Linked DNA regions of Candidatus Finniella inopinata. The main gene of each other region encodes a partner of the protein of the gene in region 2 in a complex. Links are inferred from orthologs where the notes say so. Each region holds a gene or a part of one and is shown on either strand. Other genes may lie near its edges. The genes, in order: accD and accC.

The links.
Region 1: the proteins of accC (region 2) and accD are in contact, whole or in part, in a solved structure (PDB 8UXZ), measured with the Escherichia coli proteins. The link is inferred for Candidatus Finniella inopinata from one-to-one orthologs.

The regions. Positions count from the first base shown.
Region 1 is NZ_SCFB01000020.1:2,975-12,132, forward strand. Bases 1,908-4,755 are described here. They hold accD (acetyl-CoA carboxylase, carboxyltransferase subunit beta), read left to right. Parts: upstream 1,908-2,813; coding sequence 2,814-3,698; downstream 3,699-4,755. Other genes in these bases: EQU50_RS07685 (low temperature requirement protein A), read left to right, coding at 1,908-2,567; acpS (holo-ACP synthase), read left to right, coding at 3,695-4,090; lepB (signal peptidase I), read left to right, coding at 4,101-4,755. Outside these bases: EQU50_RS07675 (hypothetical protein), read right to left, coding at 1-166; EQU50_RS07680 (hypothetical protein), read left to right, coding at 414-1,082; more of EQU50_RS07685, read left to right, coding at 1,404-1,907; more of lepB, read left to right, coding at 4,756-4,865; rnc (ribonuclease III), read left to right, coding at 4,865-5,539; EQU50_RS07710 (MFS transporter), read left to right, coding at 5,652-7,001; EQU50_RS07715 (hypothetical protein), read left to right, coding at 7,046-7,297; EQU50_RS07720 (MFS transporter), read right to left, coding at 7,338-8,555; enoyl-ACP reductase FabI, read right to left, coding at 8,721-9,158.
Region 2 is NZ_SCFB01000007.1:151,693-160,993, forward strand. Bases 2,620-5,610 are described here. They hold accC (acetyl-CoA carboxylase biotin carboxylase subunit), read left to right. Parts: upstream 2,620-3,437; coding sequence 3,438-4,784; downstream 4,785-5,610. Other genes in these bases: accB (acetyl-CoA carboxylase biotin carboxyl carrier protein), read left to right, coding at 2,937-3,395; EQU50_RS06570 (hypothetical protein), read left to right, coding at 4,869-5,610. Also shown: EQU50_RS06550 (response regulator), read right to left, coding at 1-1,156; EQU50_RS06555 (hypothetical protein), read right to left, coding at 1,255-1,752; more of EQU50_RS06570, read left to right, coding at 5,611-6,134; EQU50_RS06575 (OmpA family protein), read right to left, coding at 6,172-6,630; EQU50_RS06580 (NuoB/complex I 20 kDa subunit family protein), read right to left, coding at 6,782-7,345; EQU50_RS06585 (NADH-quinone oxidoreductase subunit A), read right to left, coding at 7,336-7,710; EQU50_RS06590 (ISAs1 family transposase), read right to left, coding at 8,039-9,187. UniProt on the Escherichia coli protein: This protein is a component of the acetyl coenzyme A carboxylase complex; first, biotin carboxylase catalyzes the carboxylation of the carrier protein and then the transcarboxylase transfers the carboxyl group to form malonyl-CoA.

The DNA.
Region 1 (9,158 bases), on a different replicon or contig from region 2:
TAAGTCTTGCCTTCACAGCCACAAAATTAGGCACATTACTGTCTAAAATTAAGTCGATCATCGCAACTTTTTTGAAAACTTTTACAACCATTTTCAGGGAAAATGGGGCGTAATCAATGACCTGTTTGGCAAAAAATCGCCGGATGCGCTCAAGCTTGGGTTTCAACGTCCCCTCGGTTTTTAAAGGCTTTGTAAGAACATGATGCCCTACATTGCGTTGGTCAATAAGAACCTAAATTATGAAATTGTAAGTTTCACTGCTGTTTTTATGCCAGTTGAAGGTTTGTGTTAGGGTGCTGATGAAGGATTTAAAATTCATTTCTCTTGCAATTTTTAGAATTATTTCTCGAAAAATAAACCTAAATCCTTCACTTGAACAGCCCTACCTCATTTGGTGCGGGGCAGTGTGAAAAATGACATATCAAAAGAAAGAACTTAAAAATGTCAAAATTCAAACCTTATATAAAATTAATCTTAGGATCCTCCTGACGTTTTATGCAGGAACAGCCCAAGCATCTTCAGCTGCATCTTCATCTCCAGGCGTGCTGAATGTTAGTGAGGAAGCTATATATAAAAAGTTTTTAACGGGGAAATTGATTTATCGCCCGACGCCGGGGAATGATGATGGGATGAAAGTGTTTTCGATAGCTGATTTATCGTATCCATTAGGAGGGACATTTGATTTGTCTAAGTTCGGAGACACATGGCAACATTTGAATATAGCGACAGGGTATCGCACAGGTAAGAGCGAGAAGAACCGCAGCAAGGTCGAGATGTGGATAGCACCTAGGTTTTTGATTGACCAGACGCGATGTTCATCAACGGATCCTTTTATAGGAATTATGGGGAACTGGTCCACGGATATTGGTCTTTTTTGGACTTGGGGTGGCTGGCCTGTTCATTATGATACTATGGATTCTTTGACTAATAAAACTTTTGACCAATTGGGACATAAGAACTTATTTGAACATTGGCTAGATGCGGCCGGGTACAAAAGTGAGGCGGAGCTGGAAGGTTGTCTGTGCTGGATCAGCTGGAAGGCTGCGGCCGCTCTTAAATGTTTCACTTTTAAATTTGAATAAGGCCAAAAATCGACAGTTTAACCGAGCAGGGGACGCTGCTGGTTGGCCGGTATCCAACATGAGGAAATTCCCCCCGGGTAGGAGCTTTTGAACAGACTCTTAAAACATCTTAACCGTCGGCAATCCAGTCTCAGCCAGCGGGCTCATTTGCCGACGTACAACCGCAGTTTCGCAAGTGTATCAGGTTTTTTTGAAGCTAAATTCAGAAGATTGGTGAGAGTTTCTTGAAAATAGGCATTATATAATAGCAATACTGATAAGTAGAATTACGGACAACTTTCACATCATCAATCCTACAAAATGCTTTTAATTGGGTGCAATATGAATTTAAATTCTTTCTTTAAAAAACCAGCCCTACTAACAGACAGCCACAACCATAACAGAAAGGTTGGCTGGTTAGATTTATTCCTTGATTTATATTTTGTAGTGGTTATTTCTAAACTTGCCCACCATATTATGGAACACCCTAATTTGAAGGGTCTAGCTGAATTTATTCTCTTGTTCGTTTGTCCTGTATGGATATGGATGCTAGACACTTTTTACAAAGAACGGTTTGAAACGGATAACAATTACACCCGTTTTAATAATTTTTTGCTTATGTTTATAATTTCAGGCTTTGCTATTTTCTCGCACCATGCATTCGGAAAATATGCCAATTGTTACATTATAACCTATATTGCAGCCCATTTATTATTGGATATTCGGTGGTTGCAAACTTACAGGCATGTCGATGTTTTCTCGCCTATTGCCAAGAAGTATTTGGCAGGCTCGTTTTTCAGTTTATCTTTTCTTATGGCAGCTATTTATATAGAAGGAAGCACAAAATATATATTTTGGACAATTGCCCTTGTTTTTGATCATTTGATCCCTTTATTTACAGTTAAAGAACATAAAAAGCTTCCTGCATACAGCAAGCATCGTTTACCTGAAAGATTTGGTCTTTTTTTAATGATTATTTTGGGCGAGTTAGTAGCCACTGTGGTTAATGAATTATCGCAAACCCATGAATTAAGACGTTCTCAATTTGCTAACGGTTTTTTAGTTTTATTAATAGGTTTTGCTTTTTGGTGGCTTTATTTTGATTTGATTGCTGGGAAAGGCCCTAAGAAGAAAGTATATGTCACCTTTATATGGAGCTATCTTCACATACCTCTATTCATAGCCTTAACGGCTGGCGCTGTTTTTCTAAGTTACTTTGTGGCTTTTGAGCCCGCTATTCCTGCGAAAGAATTTATCGTACTTTCAGCATTGACTTTAGGATGTAGCCTGTTATTGAAAGGGATGATTGCTTATTCGACTGATCAAGATCTTAAATACAGCAAAGCATTTCATCAAATTGTCCTTGGCGCAACTGTTATAGGTTTAGGAATTATCTTTAAAAACTATAGACAAGAAATTTTTCTTTTAAGCGCTAATATATGTTTATACGTGTTCATACTGACCCATATAAAAGAGGCTTGGTCGGGCTCCCCTGTAGAAGATTAGAATGATCCCAAAGTATGAAAATTAGGTTTTTAGAGAGGCCTTATATATCATACCCCATTCAGATCATTTCCCGGGTTTTTCTGTTTGATCATTAGCCCATAAACTTCGGTTCAAAATCCTTACATAGCTGGCTATGCGTGGATTTTTCAACTTGTTTCTGGGTGAAATCTCTGCCATAAAATTCCCGCAAAATGATCTGAATGGGGTATAGTACAGTCCCTACAGTAATTAAATCAGGATCTAACGATGAATTGGCTCACCAACTTTGTTCGCCCTAAAATCCAGGCTTTTATTGGCCTTAAGAATGATATACCCGATAATTTGTGGACAAAATGCCCCAAATGCGAACATATGTTGTTCCAAAAAGATTTGGAAAAGAACCTTTTGGTTTGCCATCATTGCCAACACCATTTGCGGTTGACATTGGCGCAACGCCTGGAATTTCTTTTTGACGATGGTAAATATACAGAAACCCAAGTGCCGGGCGTAAAACATGATCCGCTGAAATTTCGCGACACCAAGAAATACAGCGATCGTTTAAAAGAATATCGTCACAAAACCCAACGGGATGATTCTGTTTCGGTGGCCTATGGACTGATAGGTGGCCAGCCTGCTGTGGTGGCCTGTTTTAATTTCTCGTTTATGGGTGGGTCCATGGGAATGGCGGCAGGGCAGGCCCTTGTTACAGCGTCTGACTTAGCCATCAAAACGGGCGTTCCCTTGATTGCCGTGACAGCATCGGGCGGTGCCAGAATGCAAGAAGGTATCTTATCGCTAATGCAAATGCCACGGACGGTTATCGCCGTTGAAAGGGTGAAAGAGGCGGGCTTGCCCTATATTACCCTTCTAACAGATCCTACTACTGGTGGCGTCAGTGCCTCGTTTGCCATGTTGGGGGATGTTGCCTTGGCTGAACCGGGCGCTATTATTGGGTTTGCAGGAGCCAGGGTGATTGAAGAGACCATCAGGCAGAAATTACCCGATGGTTTTCAAAAGGCCGAATACCTTTTGGCTCACGGTATGGTTGACCAAGTGGTTCATCGTCATGAATTGAAAAAAACCCTCAGTCAGCTTTTAAAAATGTTGTCGGTGGCCAATGAAATGCCGTTGAAAAGGTTTGCCACTTCGTGATTGTTGGAATTGGCACTGATTTGATCGATTGCCGCCGCCTGGAAAAAGCCATAGGGCGCCATGGGCAACGGTTTTTGGACAGAGTGTTCACCCCCCAGGAACAAAGGCGTTGCTTAAATCGTCATCACGTATACCAAAGCTTTGGAAAGATCTATGCGGCGAAAGAGGCCGCTTTGAAAGCTATCGGCAATACAAAAGGAATTGATTGGCAACACATTGAAATTGACCATTTTCCAACAGGTAAGCCCCGTGTTGTTTTAACTCACCAAGCGTTAGCCAATTATAGTGCTTTGATACCTGTTGATATGTGTGGCAAACTCGATCTATCCTTAACGGATGAGCCCCCATACGCCCAGGCGTTTGTGGTCATATCGGCAACCTTTTTAAGTTAGAGCGTTTTATATGGAAACTAGTAAAGAGAATAAACTTCTAGGAATGGACAAAGCTAATCTTAAGAAAGAAGTACGCGGTCTGTCTTGGGCTTTTCTGATTGCCATGATAATCCGAACTTTTATCTATCAGCCATTCAATATTCCGTCCGGATCGATGATACCCACCTTGTTGATCGGTGATTATTTGTTTGTGAACAAGTTTTGCTATGGGTATTCGCGTCATTCTCTGCCGTTTGGGGTGAAGTTGTTTTCGGGGCGCCTTATGCATAACGAACCGTTGCGCGGTGATGTGGTTGTGTTCTTTAACCCCAAGCACGATAACCTAGACTATATCAAACGTCTGGTTGGTTTGCCGGGTGACCGTATTCAGGCGATCAAAGGGGTTTTGCATATTAACGGTTCGGCTGTAAAACTAGAACAGATAGAGGATTACCATACCGTCAATGATAAAGGGCAACTTGAGGTTATCCCACAATACATCGAAACGCTGCCTAATGGTGTTAAGCACCCTATTCTAAAAAAGTTTCCTTTTGGACAAGGGCGCCTTGATAATACAGAAGAGTTTACCGTGCCAGAAGGGCACTATTTCATGATGGGTGATAACCGTGATAATTCACAAGACAGCCGTGTTCCAAATGCTGTAGGGTACGTCCCAGCTGAAAACATTATCGGCCGTGCCGAGGTGTTGTTTTTCTCAACCGAGGCTAAATGGTACGCACCTTTAGATTGGCCTTTTGGGTTGCGTTATAATCGTCTTGCTCAACTTATTCGATAATGGAAAGACTTCAAGATCTAGAAAAAAAAATAGGGCACGTTTTCAGAAATAAAAACTTGCTGGAGGCTGCCCTTACCCATTCTAGCATTCGCCCGGGTGGTAAAGATTTTGAACGACTGGAATTTCTGGGGGACCGTGTTTTAGAACTGGTCGTTGCCGAACAACTTTACCTCTATTTTACAAAAGAAAAAGAAGGTGACTTGGCCAAACGCCTTGCTGGTCTTGTTTGTCGAGAGGCTTGTGAAAAAGTTGGCCAGGAATTAGAGCTGTCAAATTTTATTATGCTGAATGGTGCTGAGTTGGGGCCTAGGTCCGCGATCTTAAGTGATGCGGTTGAGGCTTTGTTAGGGGCCATGTATCTGGATGGTGGTCTTACGCCCTGCAATCACTTCATCAAGCTTTATTGGACAGATTTACGCAACAAAACTCTCAGTCCGCCAAAGGACCCCAAAACAACCCTTCAGGAATGGGCGCAAACTCATGAAAAGGCCGTTCCTACTTACGAACTTATTGAGACGACGGGCCCTGATCATGCGCCAACTTTTCTCGTCCAAGTGCACGTTTTAAATCATGCCCCTGTTAAGGGAAACGGCACGTCTAAACGTCAGGCTGAACAAAATGCAGCATTGAATTTTATGGAAAATATACCCGTTCGACATGGAAAGAGTCTTTGATGAACTTTCGAAATCAAAGTCGAGTAGAAAAAGCTTAAGTTTTTCTCATAGGTCATTTATGGGAAATTGACTTATTGGTTGTGCGTAGACCTTTAGATAGAAGAGACAGAATTTGGGATTTTTTACAGGTTTGAATCGTCAACAAAAAGAAGCGGTTGGTCTTTTGCAGATTGGCACCTTCTTAGAGTATTTCGATCTTATGCTGTATGTGCATATGGCTGTTCTCCTCAATGAGCTCTTCTTTCCCGAAACCGATCCTCATACTGCTTCTTTAATTGCGGCCCTTGCCTTTTGTTCAACTTATGTTCTTCGGCCATTTGGTGCCTTACTGTTTGGCTGGATTGGTGACAATATTGGCCGTAAAACCACCGTTATTTTGACAACTATGATGATGTCAGTAAGTTGCCTTATTATGGCCAATTTACCCACGTATGCCCAGATTGGTATCACGGCCGCTTGGTTGGTTACAGCTTGTCGTATTATTCAAGGTCTATCATCCATGGGGGAAATTATTGGGGCTCAGATTTATGTATCTGAAGTGACAGTCCCACCCGGCCGTTATGTAGGCGTCGCTGCGCTTGGTCTTGCTTCTTCAATCGGGGGGATGGCCGCGCTTGGTCTTGCTTCATTGGTTACCCATTTTTCCATGAGTTGGCGTATAGGTTTTTGGGCAGGGGCTGGCATAGCTGTCATTGGGTCCTTAGCGCGTACCAGACTAAGAGAAACGCCCGAGTTTGTGGACATGAAACGAAAGAAACGATTGAATGTTGAAAGAAGTCACAAAAACGACTCGCAAAAAACGGTCATTATAGACAAATTCAATTTGGCAATAAGTAACACACAAATTCCTAAACAAAGATGTTTTGCATCCTTTTGTATCGAATGTGGTCAGCCTTTTATGTTCTATTTGACCTATATATACTTTAATCCGATTCTTAAATCTTTTGGATATTCATCTTCTGACATTATTTTTCATAATTTTTTTCTGTCAGTATTTACTGTTTTTTGTGGAGTATTAATGGTTTTTCTGTGTTTAAAGGTTTATCCATTAAAGATATTAAAGTTTAGAATGTATTGTTTTATACCTTTTGTGGTTGTTCTGCCTTTTTTAATTTTAAGAAGTATTGCGCCGTGGCAGATATTGTGTTTACAGATGATCATCATCATGTTTCCTGTAAAGCCATTTCCAGCTGATGCCATTTTCATGAAATCGTTTCCTGTACAGAAAAGATTCACCATTAATATCTTTATTAATGCTCTTTCACGGGCATGGATGCACTTAGTTGCTGCCTTTGGTCTTGTTTATCTAACGGAGTGGTTCGGCTACTACGGTATTTGGGTTATTGCGTTTCCTCTAATCGGTGCATTTTTTTGGGGTGTTCGTCATTTTGAAAAACTAGAGAGCTTGCACCCTGGGAATGATTCACAAAAACAAACGGTAAAATATGAACGCGTTGCTTAACAAGACATGTATGGAAAGTTTAAAGATTTATAGGAAGTCTGGAAATGCTTAAATTATTAAGAGTTCTTCATGTTTTGTTGGTGCTTGTGGCTCTTGTGTTGGTCCCCGTCGCAATTGCCCATGTTGTCTTGCCGCGGGAGTGGTGTCTTTTTTCCGGGTATTACTTGATTCTTTTGTATACGAGTGTTCTGTTGATTTTGGGGGGTATTTTTACCTTTCCAATCGTTATAGGCATTTTAAAGAAACGAGAAGACATGCTATCTGCTCTTCCCGCTGAACACGACAGGGCGGCTTGATGAAAGGTCGAAAAGAAAAGCTTAAGTTTTTCTGCTTCCTTTAAGAAGTCGCCTTCTTTCTGAACGGAATCAGGATCAACAAGGTTGCCAAAGATACTGCCCCAATAATTCCACTGGCCGTAAAGGTCATGGCCTCGCCATAAAGCTGGGCGATCGTGCCACCCATGGTGCCTGCCAAAACAAGCGCGATTGCACTGGTTAGGTAGAAAAATCCAAACCCAGTGCCCCGTAAGTCGTTTGGAACTGTATCAGCAATAAGGGCCATAAACATGCTTTGTGTAATGCCAATTTGGACTCCCCAAACGGCAACTCCCATTAACATGATCGATAAATTAGTGGCTGTGGCTAACAAAATGTCGGCCACAATTAAAACGGCAAACCCGATTCCCAAAAGGGCGTATCGGCTGACTTTATCAGACAAGCGCCCTATGGGGTAAGACGCCAGCGAGTTGGTTCCATTATACAAAATAAGAATCAGGGGGATATAACTTTCAGACAGACCAAAATTTTGGTGCGCATGTAAGATCAACATGGCTTCACCCACGCGGGCCAGCATAAAGACACCCGCCACAATCATCAGCATCCAATACGTGCCCCCCAGGCGATGTAAATCAGCTATCCGAATAGGATGCCGCTTAATGGCTTCGCCTGATTGTTGTGTGGGGGAATCCTTAACGGCAAAAATTAGGATCAAAAGGCCCATAACGGCTGGGATGGTGGCAATCCAAAAAACTTGGTGGAAGTTCTGATTTGTTAAAAGCATGGCTGCCACACCGACAATCCCACCAAAAAAAGAACCGGCGGTTGCTAAACTTTGGCGCAATCCATAACAAGTACCTTTAATTGATTCCGGTGACAAATCACCCACCAGCGCATCGCGTGGGGTTGACTGAACGCCATTACCAATGCGATCTAATACGCGAGATGTAAATACTGCTCCAAAAGACGAGGAAAGGGCTAATATAGGGCGCGCAAGTGTCGCCAAACCAAATCCCCAAACCATGATAATTTTGCGGCGTTTCAGATAATCACTGAAAACCCCCGAAAAAACTTTGACAGCATAAGCACTGGCTTCCACAATGCCTTCCAGTAAACCAATCCAACCCGTGGCTACGCCTAGAATCGTTTTCATGTAAACGGCCGATAGGCCAAAAACAATGACCGACGAAACATTGATCAGAAAGCTGGCGAGACCGATTGCCCAAATGGCTTTTGGAACAGGAGTACGGCTAGACAACGAAGAAGGAGGAATTGTCATATATTTTAAAAAATTTTTTGGGTAGAGCGCTTAAAAGGACAGCTGAATACTTTGAAAAGCTGTGCCATTTAAATGCCTTACTGCAATAATTGCCAAAGGATTACTGATGTGTGCTCAACTTTAACACCAAGATGTGTTCTTTTGTCAAGGTTTTAAAAGGTTTGTTTAAACCAGCGCAATGTCAGGCGCATCAACGGCTTTCATTCCCACAACATGGTACCCAGCGTCAACATGGTGTACTTCGCCTGTCACGCCACTTGATAAGTCACTTAAAAGATATAAACCAGAGCCCCCTACATCCTCTAAGGTAATATTTCGCTTCAACGGTGCATTATACTGGTTCCATTTTAAAATATAACGAAAATCACCAATACCAGAAGACGCAAGAGTTTTTGCAGGCCCTGCTGACAAGGCGTTAACGCGAATCTTTTTACCACCCAGGTCAACGGCTAAATAGCGCACGCTGGCCTCTAGTGCAGCTTTAGCAACACCCATCACGTTATAGTGGGGCATAACCCGTTCCGCGCCATAGTAGGTCAGCGTTAAGAAACTGCCACCCTCTGGCATTAATTTTGACGCTTCACGGCAGACTTCCGTAAACGA
Region 2 (9,301 bases):
CCAGTATTGGGTAACCTAGCCTTGCTATTAAGAAATGTCTTCTGGATATAAAATAACCTGGTAACTTAACGTCCCTCTTGTTTATTAAAATATTCATCGCTAATGGTGGAGAGGAAATTCGTATTGGCGCATGGTAGAGCCGTCTTCTTGGTTTTCGGCTAAAACACATTCCGCCGCCTGAAGGGGCAGGACTTATAAGAACGGCATCCCTGGCACTTCTTGGCGAATGAATTGGCGGGTTGGATTTCTTGATTTCGGCACTTAATGTTGTTGGGATGGCAGCTTGGTGGAGTGAAAGAGGATTATGAGGTTCAATTTGCTCAGATGCATCTCTCCCGCTGCTTAATGTATCATGCGAAAACTGATCAGTTTTTTTTAAGACAACATCTTTGCAACCGCTTTCTAACTGCATTGGAGTATTGAGTTCAACAAAAACGGTGCTTATGGCGTATTGCCCCTGAGCTAATCTTTCATCCATAGGAGGCCTAAGATCCCCTGGCCTCGGAGTTAAAGGTCTTCCTGGCTTACAGACCACTTCTTGATTGATAACGACTGGCCTCATAACCCTTGGACTAACGATTGGCGTATCGATTGGGGTTTCGTGTGGGATGGAACTGAGACGCTGCCCTGAAGTGCAAAGCATATGTTTCAATTCTTCACAGCTTCTAATCTTGCCTCCCCAGGTTGTGAATAATTCAGGGCATTCAACTTTTAGATTGAAAAGATCTTGGTCAAAATAACATGTTACAGCACACATGGCGCCTTTGTATCCCAGTTTACGAATTTTTCTTGCAGTTTTAAAACCTCCATAAGGGTTCACTGCAAGACTTTCGTGGGTATTGGGTATTTCTATATCCATCACGATAAGGTCGTAGGGCACCTGGGGTTCTGACAGACAACAAAAGAAAGAGGTTGAGATGGATTTCTTATAAGAATCAACGGCATCTTTTCCGTTTTTTACCCAATCAAGAGTTATTTTATAATCTTCTTGGTCATTTAAAGTTTGGACAAATTTTTTGCCCATTCCCCCCATGCCTAAGATATCTTCGACCAATAAAATTCTAAATTCTTTTTTGCTGGGCGGCGATGTATATGGAACAACATAATCACTCGCATTAGAAACCGAATAAAAAAAATAAAAAAATAAAAAAAACATCTTAAACACAATAAAAAGTATCTTTTAAATAAAAAATAGTTTTTTTTGTTCAAAAATCAAGAACATAGAACAGTTTATTTATATACACCAATAGCCTTTCAATTCAACGGTAGGACTGCTGCATGACCGTTGTCACTAAACGGAGTGAAAGTAGATGGAATCTGCTTAGAACTCTGCGCAACTTTTTCTTGGTTAGAAGTTTCTTCTAATTCTGCTTCAAGCATAAACGCGTTATAGGCTTTCATCCTTTCTTTTAAACTCATTCTTCTTGCCTCTAAAAAGCTTGGTGATTTAATTCTTTGGGTTTTTATATTGTCCGATGAAGTACTTGGCGTTCCCGATTTTATTACAATTCGAATTGGGGAATGTTTGTGGCGAATTCTTGTTTTTTGAGAACGTATAATCCCCCTAGTTTCAGGAATTATGATAATGGCCTGCCTAGCGAATCTTTTCGAAGATTTGAAAATTGAGGGTGATATTGCCCGTGATGTTGATTTTAAGTTTTTTGTCACTTCAAGTTGATAGGCAGTCGGTTGTTTAGGAGAAAGGACCCGTCTTACGATGCATTCTGAACCCTGATCAACGGCAGTTGGCATAACCCCATTTTTTACAGACTTATCAAGCTTTGCGAAAACGTCTTTTATGGGAGGACTTCTTAGAGACAAAGAAGAGTTTGCCAGAACGATACCAGAACTCCTTGATGACCCTCGACGTATACTTCGTTCTTTAACAAGGGGGGAAATATCCTGCGCCCTAGGGGTGGGGGGTCTTTTGGAGACGGAGCCTAATTCTGGCTTGGTGAGCACACTACTGAGTTTCAGTGGGGGGGGACGTTGCCCTGAGTGTTGAATCATGTACTCCAACTCATCAGCACTGCTTATCCTACCTCCCCAACTTGCAAACAAAGAGCCCTGTGTGGCCATTAGGAGGTTTGAATCTGCTCCATCATTGATTACTGCGCATACGTACCCTTTATACCCAAGTTTACAAAACGTTGTTACTGTCGAATTCCCCTGTTCAAAGCTGTTCTGAATATTATGGGAGTCCTTAGATATTTGTAGTCCCATGAAAATAAAACTAAAAGGCACTGCCCCTGCTGAACAACAAAAAAAAGGCTTATAAATACTTTTTTTGTACTTATCAATTCCTTCTTGAGAATCACTGGCCCAATCAAGGATTAAACGATAGTTCTTTTTATTTAATGTTTCGACGTATTCACTGATTGGTTTCGCATCTTGGAAGTTGGATTCAATCAACAGAATTCTGGACTGATCTTGCTTATACGGCACAACTTCGCTTGCTAAAGCAAAACACCGAATAGACAAAAAAAGGAATAAATAGAAAAGAACAAAAAACATTTTCTGATACACTAAAAATATTCTATACAGATTAACTGTAAACCTATTTCACAAACACCACAACCTTATAATGAATTTTTTTCACATGTATAGTTTTCATTCCCTATAAATTTAGAAAAACAAATCTGAAAATTAGAGCCGATCACTTCATAGATTTCGAAGCGAAATCGACATAACACCAAGATTGCTTCTTAGCGCGTGAGTTGCTATACCCAATTCAGATCATTTTGCAGGATTTTTATGGCAGAGATTTTACCCAGAAACAAGTTGAGAAATACAGGCATAGCCAGCTATGGAAGGATTTTGAAACGCCGTTTATGGGTAAAAGACCCAACAGAAAAACCTGGGAAATGGTTTGAAATGGGTATATACCTTAAGCACATTTAAGCATTCGTTATAACAATAGGTAAACAGGATATTTCATGACAGCAACATTCAAGTTTGATGGTGAAGCCGTACGCAAATTGGCGGAAATATTGACGGAAACCGGACTTACTGAAATTGAATATGAGGCTGGAGGAAACAGGATTTACGTCTCACGACAACAGATGACGACAGCCGCTGTGAATCACTCCGTCCCTTCTGCGCATCCCGTGTCTGTTGATGCAGCACCTGCGGCACCCGCTGCGGTTGACCCTTCCCAACATCCTGGGACGGTTCGATCCCCCATGGTTGGCACCGCGTACCTGTCACCAGAGCCCAGCGCCCCACCTTTTGTTAAAGTTGGCGATACCGTCTCTTTAGGCCAAACTCTGCTAATTGTTGAGGCCATGAAGGTCATGAACCCCATCAAAGCCCCTACCTCTGGTAAAATAACACACCTATTTGTAAAAGACGCCAGCCCCGTAGAGTACGACGAGCCCCTTTTAGTGATCGAATAGTCTTCGCAATTCAAAAAAAGAGTTAATACTTTGACGCATAAACTGTTTAAAAAAGTTCTGATCGCCAATCGTGGCGAAATAGCCCTGCGCATCCTGCGCGCTTGCCAAGAATTAAAGATTTCAACGGTGGCGGTTCATTCAACGGCCGATGCAGATACGATGCATGTCCGTTTGGCCGATGAAAGCGTTTGTATTGGCCCCGCACCGTCCCGTCAAAGTTATTTAAATATCCCAGCCATCCTCAGTGCGGCCGAGGTCACAGGTGCTGATGCGATTCACCCCGGTGTGGGATTTTTATCGGAAAACGCGACCTTCGCCACCATGATCGAAGAACACGGTATGACGTTTATTGGCCCATTTCCCGAACATATCAGCAGCATGGGCGATAAAATTACAGCCAAGAAAACCATGATCGATCTGGGTATTCCTGTGGTTCCGGGATCGGACGGATCTGTCGATACCGAAGAACAGGCCATAGAGATGGCAACAAAAATCGGTTTCCCGGTCTTGATCAAAGCCACATCTGGTGGTGGTGGCAAGGGCATGAAAGTTGCTAAAACGGCCGACGAAGTTGTCAACGCCTTTCAATTGGCTAGAAGCGAAGCCAAGGCCAACTTTGGCGATGACCAGGTTTACATGGAACGGTATTTGCAAAAACCCCGCCATATTGAAGTTCAGATTTTGGCTGACTCCTATGGAAATGTGGTGCATCTGGGCGAACGGGATTGTTCCTTGCAACGGCGCCACCAAAAGGTATGGGAAGAAGCCCCTTCCCCAGGCCTTACAACCGCCCAAAGAACCCACTTAGGTGAAATTGTAACCAAGGCCGTTGGCAAGATGGGCTATCGCGGCGCTGGGACCCTTGAATTTTTATTTGAAAATGGTGAATTTTTCTTTATGGAAATGAACACCCGCATTCAAGTTGAGCACCCCATTACTGAAATGGTAACGGGTATTGATTTGGTGAAAGAACAGATCAGAGTCGCCGCTGGCTTCCCTTTGTCTTTTACCCAAAAGGACATAACTTTTAACGGCTGGGCGATTGAATGCCGCGTCAATGCCGAGGACGCTCAGAGCTTTATCCCCTCACCAGGAAAGGTGAACAGCTACCATGCGCCCGGTGGATTTGGCATTCGCGTTGACAGCCACCTGTATCAGGGATACACAGTGCCTCCACATTACGACAGCATGGTCGCCAAGTTAATTGCCCATGGCAAGACGCGCGAGGAATGCCTGAGCCGTCTGGAACGCGCATTAGGCGAGTATGTGATTGATGGCATCAAGACCACGTTGCCCTTGCACCTTAAATTGGTGGGTTCTTCTGATATTAAGGATGGTCAGTACGATATTCATTGGCTAGAGAAGAATCTTGAGACAACGCTAAAATAAGCTCACGAGAAGACCTCAAAATTTACTATTTGTTAATCTTTTAACCCTACTTACTTCCCAAACGCCTTTGTTTGGGGAATTTGTATGGTTTTGCGCCTTTTCGTTGAGTTATTGATCTTATTTGCCATAGCATTTTCCCTTAAAGCGGCAGATTCCAATCCAAAGGATTCACCTTTCAGTTATTTTAAAGATAAGCCCTGGGTCGATTTAAGGCCCAGCCAGGAATATTTTGGTGTTGCTCCCTTTGAAACGGCGCCTGCAGCCCCTGATATTAATTCGCTGCGCATAACCATTGATGCTTACCATTCAGTTAAAAAGATAGACAAAAAATTATTACCGGTCCGTTTAAATCATCTAAAAACAATCCAAGAAAATGTCGAAAAACTTTTAGAAACGCATCCCAAAAGTAGGGAGGGCCTTATCCAGGAAAATTCCCCCTGGCGATGGAACGAACTGAAAAAGCACGTCGATAACCGCCATTTGTATTTAAGCCAACTTTATAAATTGGAATCAAAAACCCCGTCAGAAATCTTTAAAAGTCGTCTACTGCCCTCTTTTTGGGGCAATAATAATGTGGCCCGTGGTCTAATTGCCGCTGCCATCGGTTGCGAAGATATAGATCCCTGTCATCGACAAATTGGCCCCTTATACTACCAATGGTACCGGGGGCTAACACCAACGGACCCCAGTTATTTCATGTGGCTGGAGGGGCAAGAAACACAAACAATGAAGCTTCGGAATTTACATGACTTAGAGACCATTCATTCAAGCACACAAACGATATATCAGGAGGGTGGATTGGTATTAAATTCGAAAAACAACCCTCTTGAGGGCAATTACTTATATGTTCTGGATCTTACTAAAAATTTTCATGTGTACCCAACAGACCTGGCAGTAGCCCGAAAAACAACTCAAGAACAAAAAACCAACAACGAACTTGATTTTTGGCGAACCATATCGCTGTCAAAGCACAATCAATTTTTGAATGGTGAAGCTGTCATCTGTGCAGGTGAATGCACACTTGCAAAAGGAAAAATTCTTGAAATTGACAACAACAGCGGTCATTACCGTCCGTCGCCTTACAATTTAAAACAATCTGTCGAGATACTGCACCAGCATCATGTGATAAGCCCTGCTGGTAAAGTCACCATCAAAAATGGTTTGGAAATTATTAAAATGAATGTCAGTGATTTTTTAAACTTTAAGCCAATCATACGAACGGCTTATACGTCTGAAGCGCTTAACCAAATGTCAGCTGACACTTTAAAAAAGAACCTGGAAATAACCCGAAGACACCAAGCTGCTCGTATTCTACAAAAAGCTTGGAAACAAAAAACCCGTTGCTCATAAAAACAACGGGTTCCACAAAAAGTATGATACTTAACGGTTAGTTAATAACGGTTATAGCAACACGGTTCTGTGCATGAGCTTCTTCTGTATCGCCCATAACTTCTAACTTCTCTTTACCATAAGACATTGTCTTCAGACGGTTTGTATCAACACCTAAACCAACCAAGGCTTTTTTAGCGGCATCCGCACGACGCGCACCCAATGCCATGTTGTATTGTGATGTTCCACGTGCGTCGGTCTTACCCTCTACAGTGGCTGATGTTGTGCCATAAGTCTTCAACCAAGCTGCTTGAGCTTCTAGAACTTTTTTCGCATCAGCAGATACAGCTGACTTGTCATAAGCGAAGAAAACCCGGTCTTTGATGTTGTTTTTGAAATCACCGGCTGTGCCTGGCGCAGCTGCTGTTCCAACGTTTACATTTTGTGAATCAGTTGCAGTTTCGCAAGCTGTCAAAAGCAATGCGGCTGCTAATACGGGGAATAATATCTTTTTCATTTAAAAATCCTATTAATTAAAACAAATTTGCTGTTAACAGCATAACCATATTAACGGTAACAAACAAAGGGAATTTAGGAAAGAACGTAAAAAAGGTTTTGGCAAAAGGATTATTTGAAGCTGTAGGGAAAAAGCCACACATTACTTTTGATCATAACTGTTGGCGATTAAACACGTGCTGTTGCTTTATCTTACTTTGTAACAGCAAAATACCGTACAACAAAGCTTCCGCTGTGGGTGGACACCCTGGCACATAAATATCAACGGGCACAATCTGGTCACACCCTCTGACAACAGAATATGAATAATGGTAGTACCCCCCTCCATTGGCACAACTGCCCATGGAAATCACCCAACGAGGCTCTGGCATTTGATCATAAACTTTCCTAAGCGCCGGGGCCATTTTATTGGTCAAGGTTCCAGCCACAATCATCACATCAGACTGGCGGGGACTGGGGCGGAATACCACCCCAAAACGGTCTAAATCATATCGGCTGGCGGCAGTATGCATCATCTCGACGGCACAACAGGCCAAACCAAATGTCATAGGCCATAAAGAACCACTTTGTGCCCACGCAGCCAACTTATCCATTTGGGTCAGCAAAAAACCCTTTTCGTCAATTTCTTGCCTAATTGTTTGAAAAAGTGCGCCTTCATTTTGAAGCTCGGCTGACAGATAAGGTTTTAGATCTTCTAAAGACGATTTCAATCCCATTCTAACGCTCCCTTACAATATTCATATACAAAACCCAACGTCAGGACGCCAAGGAATAAGACCATCGACCAAAATCCAAACAGTCCCAACTTTCTAAGACAAATGGCCCACGGGAATAAAAAAGCAATTTCCAGGTCAAATATGATAAATAGAATCGCTACCAGATAAAACTGCACATTAAAACGCCCCCGGGCATTTTGGCTGGGCTGGTCAAAGGTTTCGAAACCGCATTCATACGAAGAAGACTTTTGAGCATAGGCGTTTCTTTTGCTGCGCCAGGTGGAAACAGCCATCATCACCAGGGATAGAGCGAACCCCAGCCCTAAAAACAGCAAAATCGGAAGATAATCGGCGAAATCAATCATATACCCAATTTCTGGCTTTTAAAGTAGGTTGTCAAGAGCAGAATCATCTCATCATAGAGGGTGACTTTATCAGACACGCCATTATAATTTAGATTATAATTTTATTAAAATAAAAAGAATATACCCCAGGAGGTGCGACATACCCATCCATGGCGATTGCACTGACATCTCCTCAGCCTAGTTTTTAAAATTACGGTTTCTGCTATTTCCCAAACTTTTGTAGATTGATTTGATTTTGTAGGTTTTGAGAGATCTACTTCCTGTTTTTTTTATTTTTAGACACTATCCTCCCCTTTAAAAGACTTACCGTTTATATCAGTCAATCCGCTCAAACGCGCTTTAAATTGTGGTCAGCGGTTAGAATTTTCAATAAGTATTTGTTGTCCCAGCCTGCTACCTTCCGTCGACAGCTCACCCCTCGTTTATTCGTTTTTTCTTGCTTGAGTAGATTCAAAGCAATACGTCTCATGACAGCCAAATTCTTGGCCGCGTGGCCAACATGCACCTGGTTATGGTCTTCCCTAAAACCTACATCCAAAGACCAGTGCAGGTTAATTTCTATGTTCCAGTGTTTTCTGACAGCAACCATAAACTGATCAATATTTTCATAGGCTAAACTTGTTAGAAAGTAGCGGGTACTACGCTCAACCTGATTATTAGTTGTGCGTGTTGTTTCAAGCATGCCAACACCCTTTAACCCAGGCCAACGAAGTTGAAATACTGCCGGATCGCGTGCTGATACTAATGTATAGCGACGTGTTTCTATGCGACCATGATCATGGATCTTCTCTACTTTCCGTCGATTAAGCATCTTCTTGTACTGACGTGATTCTCCTATATGGAAAATTGCCTTGACCATTTCATGAAGCTTCGGTTGATTATCTTTTAGAGCTAATACGTAGTCTGCACCTTGAATTAAGATCTCTTCAGCAATTGACTGCTGACAACCCATGGCGTCAATGGTGACTGTACTACCAGTAACATCAATCATCTTGAGTAATTTTGGAATGGCTGTAATTTCATTGGATTTTTCATCCGTTTTAACTTGCCCTAAAAGAAGACTTTGATTGCTTGCCCAGGCACTTACAATGTGTAGGGCTTTTTTCTCTTTTCTTCTGTTGCCAGAACCCCGTAGCGTTTTTCCATCAATAGCAATAATCTCAGAATTAACATCGATAGAGAGTGACTTGATCCATGCATAAAAGCAGGATTCAAATTGCTCTGGGTCAAGTATGGAAAACACACGGCCAAAAGTATCATGAGATGGCACACCATTAGGCAGCTCGAGAAATGTTGATAACCAATCGTATTTGGCTTTGCCAAATTCACTAATATCAACCCAGTTATCAGCGCCACAAATTGTGGCCAATATTGTTATTACCAAGATATCGTGCAATTTGTGAAGCTTGTTGTGGTTATCAATACGAGGATCGGCAAGAGGTTCAAAATGTTTGAGGAAAGTATCTGATAACTGCATCCCTGTTTCCTTTTTCTTTATTGAGAAAAAAGAATAATAACAACGGATAGAACAGCAGAAAAGCCGAATAAAAAATTAGGAAATAATTTTTAGAATACTAAACTAATTTTCAGT